2 regions of the Nocardiopsis sp. NPDC006139 genome follow, and region 2 is predicted to be linked to the other one. Evidence: predicted binding sites of a transcription regulator. Region 2 holds the regulator's gene; the other holds the start of a gene.
The links. The regulator LexA, encoded in region 2, represses DNA repair genes until DNA is damaged. The targets are predictions, from matches to a motif close to TCGAACANNTGTTCGA.
Positions count from the first base shown of each region.

Region 1: ABZ249_RS14020 (DUF6504 family protein) is a predicted target of LexA. The motif match lies at 2,298-2,313, and genes of this name have one in related genera.

Region 1 is NZ_JBEXTT010000009.1:46,727-51,463, reverse strand. It holds gene ABZ249_RS14025 (serine/threonine-protein kinase) at 1-2,109, opposite strand, end outside; gene ABZ249_RS14020 (DUF6504 family protein) at 2,367-2,654, shown strand; gene ABZ249_RS14015 (GNAT family protein) at 2,680-3,279, opposite strand; gene ABZ249_RS14010 (peptidoglycan recognition family protein) at 3,395-4,480, opposite strand.
Region 2 is NZ_JBEXTT010000023.1:88,871-93,607, forward strand. It holds gene ABZ249_RS26205 (vitamin B12-dependent ribonucleotide reductase) at 1-1,118, opposite strand, end outside; gene nrdR (transcriptional regulator NrdR) at 1,211-1,699, opposite strand; gene lexA (transcriptional repressor LexA) at 2,241-2,966, shown strand; gene ABZ249_RS26220 (alpha/beta hydrolase) at 3,190-4,260, shown strand; gene ABZ249_RS26225 (hypothetical protein) at 4,320-4,737, opposite strand, start outside.

The DNA of each region.
Region 1 (4,737 bases), on a different contig from region 2:
CGCCATCGGCTGGTGGCCGGGGCCCGACCGGGTCATCATCCCGATCCGCCGGCGGTCCTCGACATCCTCGGCCTCCGCGGGCAGCGGGTCGGAGTCGACGGCGCTCACCGCGTGCTCGCCGTTCACCCACAGGGCCAGCTCCATGCGCGCCTCGCCGCCCTCGTCCTCGACGTACTCGCAGGCGAAGGCGAGCGTGTTGACCACGACCTCGTCCCGGTCGAACTCGTACGGGGACCCGGGGTCGTACCCGTCCGTCCTGGCGCTCTCCTCGAACAGCGGGTAGGGCTCGAACCCCTGGACCTCGTTGGTGCGTTCGAGGACCTGGTCGCCCTCCTCCTCGCTCATCCGCCGGATCTCGGCCTGCTGCCCGTCGTAGCGCACCGCGGCCTCGTACTGGGTGCGGTACTCCTCACCGGAGGTGTCCCAGCAGCGGACGCCGAAGGTCGCCTGCTCGGGCCCCTCGATCACGTAGGCACTGGCGGTGACCAGCACCCGGTCGGGCATGTCGTCCTCGCGGTCCAACGGCACGACCAGGCCCCGGCTCGGGTCGTCGCCCGAGGGCTCGGGGTGCCGGAGGAGCATGCCGCGGCGCTCCTCCCAGTACAGGGCGCCGTCCTCGACCTCCTCGGCGTCGTAGAAATAGGTGTTCCACGCGGGGTTGAAGGCGAAGTCGGTGTTGTAGATCGAGACGATCTCGTTGTCCTCCTCCGAGGGGGGCCGGGGCTCCAGGTTGGACAGGACCACCGGGCCGATCCCGGCGATCAGCACGAGAGCGCCCGCACCCGCCCCGAGGGCGAGCAGCAGTCGGCGCCTGCGCCGTGCGCCGTCGCCCGCGCCGCCGCCGTCGGCCTCGCCGTTCACACCGGCGTTCGGCGGCACCGGGGCGCCGGGGCCGCCCGGACCCGACGGGAAGCCCTGGGCGGGCTGCCCGTGCGGCGGCGGGGCGTATCCGGCGGGCATCCGGTGGGTGGCGGGGGGCTGGGGCCCGGAGGGCCCGTGGTGCGCCCGCTCGTGGAGGGTGGGCGGCACCTGGCCGCCGGGGCCCTGGTGGGCGGCGGAGGGGGGCAGTTCGCGGCCCGGGTGGTAGGGCAGGGTCGGGTTCGCGCCGGTGCCGCCCCCGTAGTGGACCTGCCCCTGCGGGAAGGGGGTGGTGGCCCCCTCGGGCGGGGTCTGCCCGTGCGGCGGGGTGGCCGGTGCGGGCGGGGCCCCCGGGACGGGGGCGCCGGTCGGCACCTCCCAGGAGTCGCTGATGCTGCGCCGCACCTCGGCCTCGGCCGGTGCGTCCTGGCCGGTCAGGCGGGCCAGGATCTGCTGTGAGGTGGGCCGCCGGGACGGGTCCTTGTCCAGGGCGGCGGCCACCAGGTCGTACAGGCCCGGGTCCAGGCCCTCCAGCCGGGGCGGGGCCGACGTGATGTTGTGCAGCACGGCGGGCACGGAGACGGCGTCGAACGGCGCCTCCCCGATCCCCGCGAAGGCCACCAGGCAGCCCCAGGCGAAGATGTCGGCTGCGGCCGTGGGCCGCTCGCCCATCAGCAGTTCCGGGGCCATGTACGAGGGGGTGCCCATCAGCTGGCTGGACCGGGTGACCCCGCCGGAGTCCTCCAGGGCGCGGGCGATCCCGAAGTCGATCACCTTGGGGCCCACCGGGGACAGCAGCACGTTGCCGGGCTTGAGGTCGCGGTGGATCACCCCCGACCCGTGGATGGCGGTGAGCGCGGCGGCCACGCCCATGGCCAGGCCGTCCAGGGTGCCCCCGGTCATCGGGCCGCCCTGGCGGACCGCCTCGTCCAGGTTCGGCCCCGGGACGTACTCGGAGACGATGAACAGGGTGTCGCCCTCCAGGCGGGCGTCGATCACCCCCGCCGTGGAGAACCGGGCCACCCGGCGGGCCGACTCCACCTCTCGGGCGAACCGCAGCCTGAACGACTCGTCGTCGGCGAGGTCGGGGTGGATGAGCTTGACGGCGACGGGCCGGCCGGAGGCGTCCTCCGCCAGGTAGACGGTGCCCATGCCGCCACGGCCCAGGCGCGCGGTGATCCGGTAGCCACCGAGTTCACGGGGGTCGCCCGCGCGCAGGGGTTTGCCGCTCTGGTGGCCGTTCGACGTCACGTGGAGGGTCCTCGCATGGATCGGGGATGGGGTGGTGCAAGCGTATCGACGGCGACACGCCGTGCGGTTCCGAACGGGGGGAGCCCGCGTCCGGACGCGCACGCCGGAGGGGGTGCCGCACACCGGTCACATGAGGTGATGCCGACCTTCGCGAAACAGTTCCACGGGTCCGCCGATTTCGCTACTGTGGGAACACTTGTTCGAACATCTGTCCGTATCTTCCCCGCGGGCGGGCGCATCCGGGGCCGGAGGGGTCGATGCCGAGGGGAAGTGTCGTGGGAAGGTACTACGGGACAGAGGTGACGGTCGTGGAGGACGCGGGCCGGCCGGCCCGGTTCACCTGGAACGGCAGGGTCTACGGCGTGCGCCGGATCATGGAGCACTGGGTCACGCCGCAGGACGGGTGGCGGGCCTCGCGCGGCCCCCTGACGCCCCGGAGCGAGCACTGGCGGCTGGAGGCCGGCGCCGCCGGATCCGAGGGGGTGTACGAACTGCGCCACGACACCGCCACCGGGACCTGGTCGCTGTCCCGGGTGTGGGGGTGAGGCGGGGCGTGCGCCGTGCCGGGGCTCAGGGTGCCGGGGTCCGGTCCCGGAGGTCGGCGGGGAGCAGCCCGTACACGGCCAGGTCGGCGCGGCGGCCCCCGTGCAGGGGCATGGCGCCGCGCTCCACGCCCTCCAGGGTGAACCCGGCCTTCTCGGCCACCCGGCGCGAGGCGGTGTTCCGTGTCGCCGCCTTGATCTCCAGCCGCTGGAACCCCTGGTCCAGGGCCCAGCGGGACACCGCCACCACCGCCTCGGTGATGTGGCCCCGGCCGCGCTCGCCGGGGGCCGCCCAGTAGCCGATCTCGCTGTTCATCGCCTGCCACATCACGCGGACCAGCCCCACCGCGCCCACCAGCCGGCCGCCGTCCCTCAGCGTGACCGCCCACTGCTGGCCCTCGCCGCCGGTGCGCATCCCCGGGGCGATCTCCCGGCACCACTGCTCGGCGTCCGCGCGCGTGTAGGGGGCGTCGGGGCGGGGGAGCGGGAGCCATGCCTGCAGGCCCGGGTCGCTGCAGGAGGCGTACACGTCGTCGATGTCGTCCTCGATGAAGGCGCGCAGGCGCAGGCGCTCGGTCTCCAGGACGACGGAGGGCAGGACCGGGCGCGGTGGGCGCAGGGCGGTCATGGGGAACTCCCGGGTTCGCAGGACTCGGTCCCACAAGCGTAGACACGCCTCGCGACCGGCCCCGCCGACCCCGACGGACCCGTGCGGTCGGCGCCGGAGCGCCGACCGCGGCGGATCAGACCGGGCCGCGTGCGACGCGGTCGCGGATCGCGGTGTCGAACACCTCGGCGAAGGCGTTGCCCGGGCACTCGGTGGACAGCCAGTCGCGGTGCCGGCCCAGTGCCGGGCCGGGGGTGACGGCCCCGGTGGCGGGGTTGGTGTAGTCGATCCGGGCGCGGGGGTCCACCCCGGTCACCGCGCACAGCAGGCGCAGTACGCGGACCAGCGAGTCCTGGGCGGCCGGGGTGGGCAGGGCGTCGGTGAAGTCCCCGAGCAGGCACACGCCGATGTTGCCGTGGTTGACGCCGAAGGCGTGCCCGGCGGTGACCGAACGCGCCCGGCCGGGCAGCGGGAGACCGGAGAAGACGGGGACGCCGTCCTCGCCGGAGTGGCGCCCCTCGTACACCCCGCCCTCGGGGTCGATGAGCAGGTGGTAGCCGATGTCGCCCCAGGCCTGCTCCACCGCGTGCAGGTAGTACACGGCGCGCACGTCGGCGGAGTGGTCGCCGGTGGTCGCCATGGCGGTGTGGTGCACGGTGATCGCCTGCACCGGGTGGAAGACCGCGGGCCACAGGTCGTTCCCCTCGCCGTCGAACCTCCAGGACTCGTCGGCGCCCCACCCGGCGCGCGTGCGCAGGCGCAGGGCGGGCGGGCCCGCGGGCCGGCCGTCCCCGGCGGACAGGGTGGTCCGCTCGGGCCCGCCGACGCGCAGGCCCTCGCCGTCGAACAGGTTCACGGCGGCGGTGTCCCCCTCGATGTCGGCCTCGTACCCGGTGGCGCCCTCGGGGGCGCGGACCAGGGCCGAGCCGACCGGGGCGTCGTCGTCGCGCCCCTCGGCGTGCAGGTGGAGGGGCTCCCAGGCGCCGGTGCCGGAGGGGGTGTGGAAGCGGATGGCGCCGCGGGCGCCGGGGCGGCCGGTCACCGTGACCACGTCGAACGGCCGCCCGGTGCGGACGGGGGTGCCCGCGGGGGCGGTCTCGGCCAGGACGCGGGGGACGGTACCGTCCCCGGCGGCCAGAGCGGCTCGCGGTGCCGCGACACCGCCCAGCGCGGCCAGTCCGGCCGCGGCGGTGGCACCGGTGAGGAACGTGCGTCGTCGCATACGGGTCGTCTCCTTGGGGTGAGCGATGGGGACCCGGGGGCAGGGAGCCCTGACACTCTCGCACATGACCGACCACGGTGGGTGACGGACGGCGGACGGAGGCGGGGGAGCCTGGCCGGATCCGGCCGCGCCGCTCCGCGGCTCCGGGCGCCGGCGGCCGGCCCCGCGTTCCGCCGATCCGGCCCCGGCCGGTCGCGCGCCCCCTTCCGGAACCCGCCTCCACCTGGGAGGACAGGGGGATATGCGGACACCGTCCG
Region 2 (4,737 bases):
GACGAATCGTCCAAATGGAGGTATTCCGAGCACGGGTTGCTGGCGGTGATGCGTCCGGACTCGGGGGTGGTGTGCCAGTCCTGGATGGTGTCGTCGTACTGGACGCCCGGGTCGGCGCACTCCCAGGCGGCCTCGGCCATGCGGTGGAACAGGGCCTTGGCGTCGACCTCGTCGACGACCTCGCCGGTGGTGCGGGCGACCAGGCCGAAGCGCCCGCCGTCCTCGACGGCGCGCATGAACGCGTCGGAGACCCGCACCGAGTTGTTGGCGTTCTGGTACTGGACGCTGGCCATGTCGGCGCCGCCCAGGTCCATGTCGAACCCGGCGTCGCGCAGCGCCCGGATCTTGCGCTCCTCGTGCGCCTTGGTGTCGATGAACTCCCCGATGTCGGGGTGGTCGACGTCGAGCACCACCATCTTGGCGGCCCGCCGGGTGGCCCCGCCGGACTTGATGGTGCCCGCGGAGGCGTCGGCGCCGCGCATGAACGACACGGGCCCCGAGGCGCTGCCCCCGGAGGAGAGCAGTTCCCTGCTGGAGCGGATCCGGGAGAGGTTGACCCCCGCCCCCGAGCCGCCCTTGAAGATGATCCCCTCCTCCTTGTACCAGTCGAGGATCGACTCCATGGTGTCGTCGACCGACAGGATGAAGCAGGCGCTCACCTGGGCCTTCGCGCGGGTTCCGACATTGAACCAGACGGGTGAGTTGAAGCTGAAGAGCTGGTGGGCGAGCGCGTACTTGAGTTCGTGGTCGAAGACCTCGGCGTCGGCCTCGCCGGCGAAGTACCCGTGCTCGCGGCCGGTGCGGGTGTAGACGCCGACGACCCGGTCGATGAGCTGCTTGAGGCTCCACTCCCGTTCCGGGGTGCCGAGCGCGCCCCGGAAGTATTTCCCGGCGACGATCTGTGTGGCGTTCATCGACCAGGTCGAGGGGAACTCGACCCCGCGCTGTTCGAAGTTCACCGTTCCGTCGCGCCAGTTCGTCATGACGACGTCCCGGCGCTCCCATTCCAGGGTGTCGTAGGGATGAACGCCTTCGGTGGTGAAGATCCGCGGGATCTTCAGCCCCTTGCGCCTCCCCTTGCCCTTGCGTCCCGTCGATCCGCTGGTGGTTTCCGTCATGGCGGAGTCCCCCGAAGATAGGGCGCGGGCGCGGCCCGCGCGCGGAACCGTCGCTCGGGGGCGTTCCCTCGGCGCCCCCGGGGAGCGGTGCGTCAGGCCGTAGTGTCGGCCTCTTCCTTGGCCCGGGCCTCGGCCTCGCGGTCGCTGCGCAGGCTGGCGATCTCGGCCTCGAAGTCGGCGAGGCTCTCGAAACCGCGGTAGACACTGGCGAAGTGCAGGTAGGCGACCTCGTCGAGGTCGCGCATGGGGCCCAGGATGGCCAGGCCGATCTCGTGGGCCGGGACCTCCGCGACGCCGCGGCCGCGGATCTCCTCCTCGACCTGCTGGCCGAGCTTGGCCAGCGCGTCCTCGGAGACCGGGCGGCCCTGGCAGGCCCGGCGGACCCCGGCGATGATCTTGGTCCGGCTGAAGGGCTCGGTGACGCCGGAGCGCTTGGCGACCATCAGCAGGACGGTCTCCTGTGTGGTGAAACGGCGTTCGCAGGCAGGACAGGAACGGCGGCGGCGGATGGCCGCGCCGTCGTCGGTGGACCTGCTGTCGATCACCCGGGTGTCCGGATGGCGGCAGAACGGACAGTGCATCCCGGCTCACCTGCTTCCCTCGCCGAACTGACAACCCTGGGTCTACTTAACCACAACTCCTGGGCCGACGCCTCAAACAGCGACACCAGATGTTGTGGTCGAACCTAGTCGGAGGGTCGGACGAACCGCAACTTTCGCGCGCCCCGCGTGTCACAGCCGCGCGCCGCCCAGGATATCGCCGCGAATCCCCTTCCACGGCGCGGCTCGGGGTTTTCGGTCGAGCCCTTGCCCGGGGGTGATCCGCCCCGCATCCCCCCGTTCTCGAACCCGACGGCACATCTTCCGCCATTCCGGGGGCGACGCGACGTGAACACGTGTACACACGTAAGTGAGGCCGGAAAAGCGCCGCGGAAAATCCTCTCGGCAATTGCCCACAGGCCTCGAACGCTTGTTTGATATCACCGTGCGCAACGACTAACGTTGGCCTTGATTTCACGCCGGTTTCGCCATCACGTGGACACAGGGTCCGGAGCGGTCGCAGACCGGTGGTGGCCAGTCGTGCAAGCAGGCCCTGACCGAACCGATGCCGAGGAGGCCGGCCGTGCCGGAGGAGAATCCCGGACCCCTGGATTCCGCAACCACCACCGTTCTCGCGCCCGTGGGCGAGGCGGGCGCGCCCGAGGAGGCGCCCAAGCTCACCGCCCGCCAGCAGAGCGTCCTGAACTGTATCCAGCGGTACCTGCGCGAGCGCGGCTACCCGCCGTCGATCAGGGAGATCGGGGAGTCGGTCGGCCTGTCCAGCCCCTCCAGCGTCGCGCACCAGCTCAAGGTGCTCCAGCGCAAGGGGTACCTGTACCGCGACCAGAACCGGCCGCGGGCCGTGGAGCTGCGCCAGCCGGGCCGCCCCGGGGTGCGCGCGCTGGTCGCCGCCGAGGAGTCCGACCCGGCGCACGCCGCCCGGGTGCCCCTGGTGGGGCGGATCGCCGCGGGCGGCCCCATCCTGGCCGAGGAGTCGGTGGAGGACGTGCTGTCGCTGCCGCGGCAGCTGGTCGGCGAGGGCCGGCTGTTCATGCTCACCGTGGTCGGCGACTCGATGACCGACGCCGCCATCACCGACGGGGACATGGTGGTGGTCCGCCAGCAGCCGGACGCCGAGAACGGGGACATCGTCGCGGCGCTGCTGGACGAGGAGGCCACGGTCAAGGTGCTGCGCCGCACCGAGGACGGGCACGTGTGGCTGATGCCGCGCAACGACGCCTACGAGCCGATCAACGGCGACGCGGCCACCATCCTGGGCAAGGTCGTCACCGTGATGCGCCGCGTCTGAGCGGTACGCCCCCGGTCGTCCCCCGGCCGGTCCGCCCCGCCGGGCGGCGCCGGGCGCGGGTCCGCGGGCGGTACGGGACATGTCGCACCCGTGCGGGGCCACGGGTGCGACCGGCGGGCCGCCGCGGCGGCGGCCGGTGGCCGTCCCGGACACGGGTGGCGGCCCCCGCCGCTCCGGGCCGCCCGGGGCATCGGGCGTCCTCCCGGGCGCCTAGGCTATGGGGGTGTTCGCTTCCCTCGTCTTCCCGCGTGTCCGAGGGCGCGCCGTGGCGGTCGCCGCGGCCGCGGCCCTGCTGTCGACCTCCGCCTGCGCTCCGGCCGAGGAGGAGGCCGCCCCGCCGCCCGGGGTGGCGGGTTCCGAGCGGGAGCTGAGCTTCACCGTGGACGGGATCGAGGTGTTCGCCACCCTCACCCTGCCCGCGGACACGTCCGGCCCGGTACCGGGCGCGCTGATCGTCTCGGGCAGCGGCCCCACCGACCGCGACGGCAACGCCGACATGCGCCCCGACGCGAACACCAACCTCAACTTCGCCCGCCTCCTGGCCGAGTCGGGGGTGGCCTCCCTGCGCTACGACAAGCTCGGCAGCGGCGAGACCGGACTGGGCGGCCTCGACCCGGACGCCCCGGTGGACCCGGACGTGTTCGACGCCCAGATGGCCGCGGCCTACGAGGCGCTGGTGGGGCAGAGCGAGGTGGACCCGGCCCGCACCGCGGTGGTCGGGCACAGCGAGGGCTCCCTCTACGCGCTGCGCGCCCACACCCTGGTGGACGCCGCACCGGCCCTGGTGCTGGCCGCCCCGGTGGGCGACCGCTACCTGGACGTGCTGGACCGCCAGCTCACCGAGCAGGTGCGCGCGGTCGAGGCGGCGGGGCAGCTCACCGAGACGGAGGCGGTGACCATGCTCTCCGACGCCCGCGCCGGTCGGGCCGCGGTGCGCGGCGGCCGGGAGGTCCCCGACGACCTCACCGGCGTCGTCGGCACCCTGTACTCGCCGCAGAACACCGGGTTCCTGGCCCGGATGGACCGGATGGACCCGGTGGAGCTGGCCGCGGAACTGCCCGAGGACACCCCCGTCCTGGTGCTGTGGGGCGAGGCCGACGCCCAGATCACCGGCGAGGAGGTGGACCGGCTGATGACCGGCCTGCCCGAGGCCGAGCGGGTGGACATCCCCGACGCCGACCACATCTTCCGCGTCTACGAGGACGGGCCGGGGGCGACGGTGCTGGACGCCGAGCGCCCCTTCGCCCCACAGGTCGCCCCGGCGCTGGCGGAATTCGTCGACACCGCCTGGTGACCGGCGGCGGACCGCGGTGACGGCGCGTCCGTCGCCGCGGCCCGATCCGCCGGGGCGGGTCAGTCGCCCTCGGCGGTGATCTCCTCGGGAAGGGCGTCCACGGTGGCGCGGGCGATCTCCTCGGCGCCGGCGGAGAGGCGCTCCTCGTCGGCGGGTTCGCGGCCGTCGTACCCGGCGGCGGCCGAGTAGCAGTTCTCCAGGTAGAGGTTGGACACCCGCACCGCCACGCAGGAGGTGGTGTAACCGGTCTCGTCGAGCCAGGTCACCGCCTCCTCCCCCAGGTCGTCGACCGGGGAGGTGCTCTGGGCCCCGGTGGTCTCGGCGAAGTTCTCCCGCGCGGTGACCACCCCGCCCGGGTTGGGCGCGGCCACCATGACGAGGGTGGCGGTGGCGGGGACGGAGTCGCCGTCGCCGCCGGGTGTGGCCCAGCGGCACTGCCAGCCCTGGCCGAAGGGGTCGGCGGCGCCGCCGACGGGC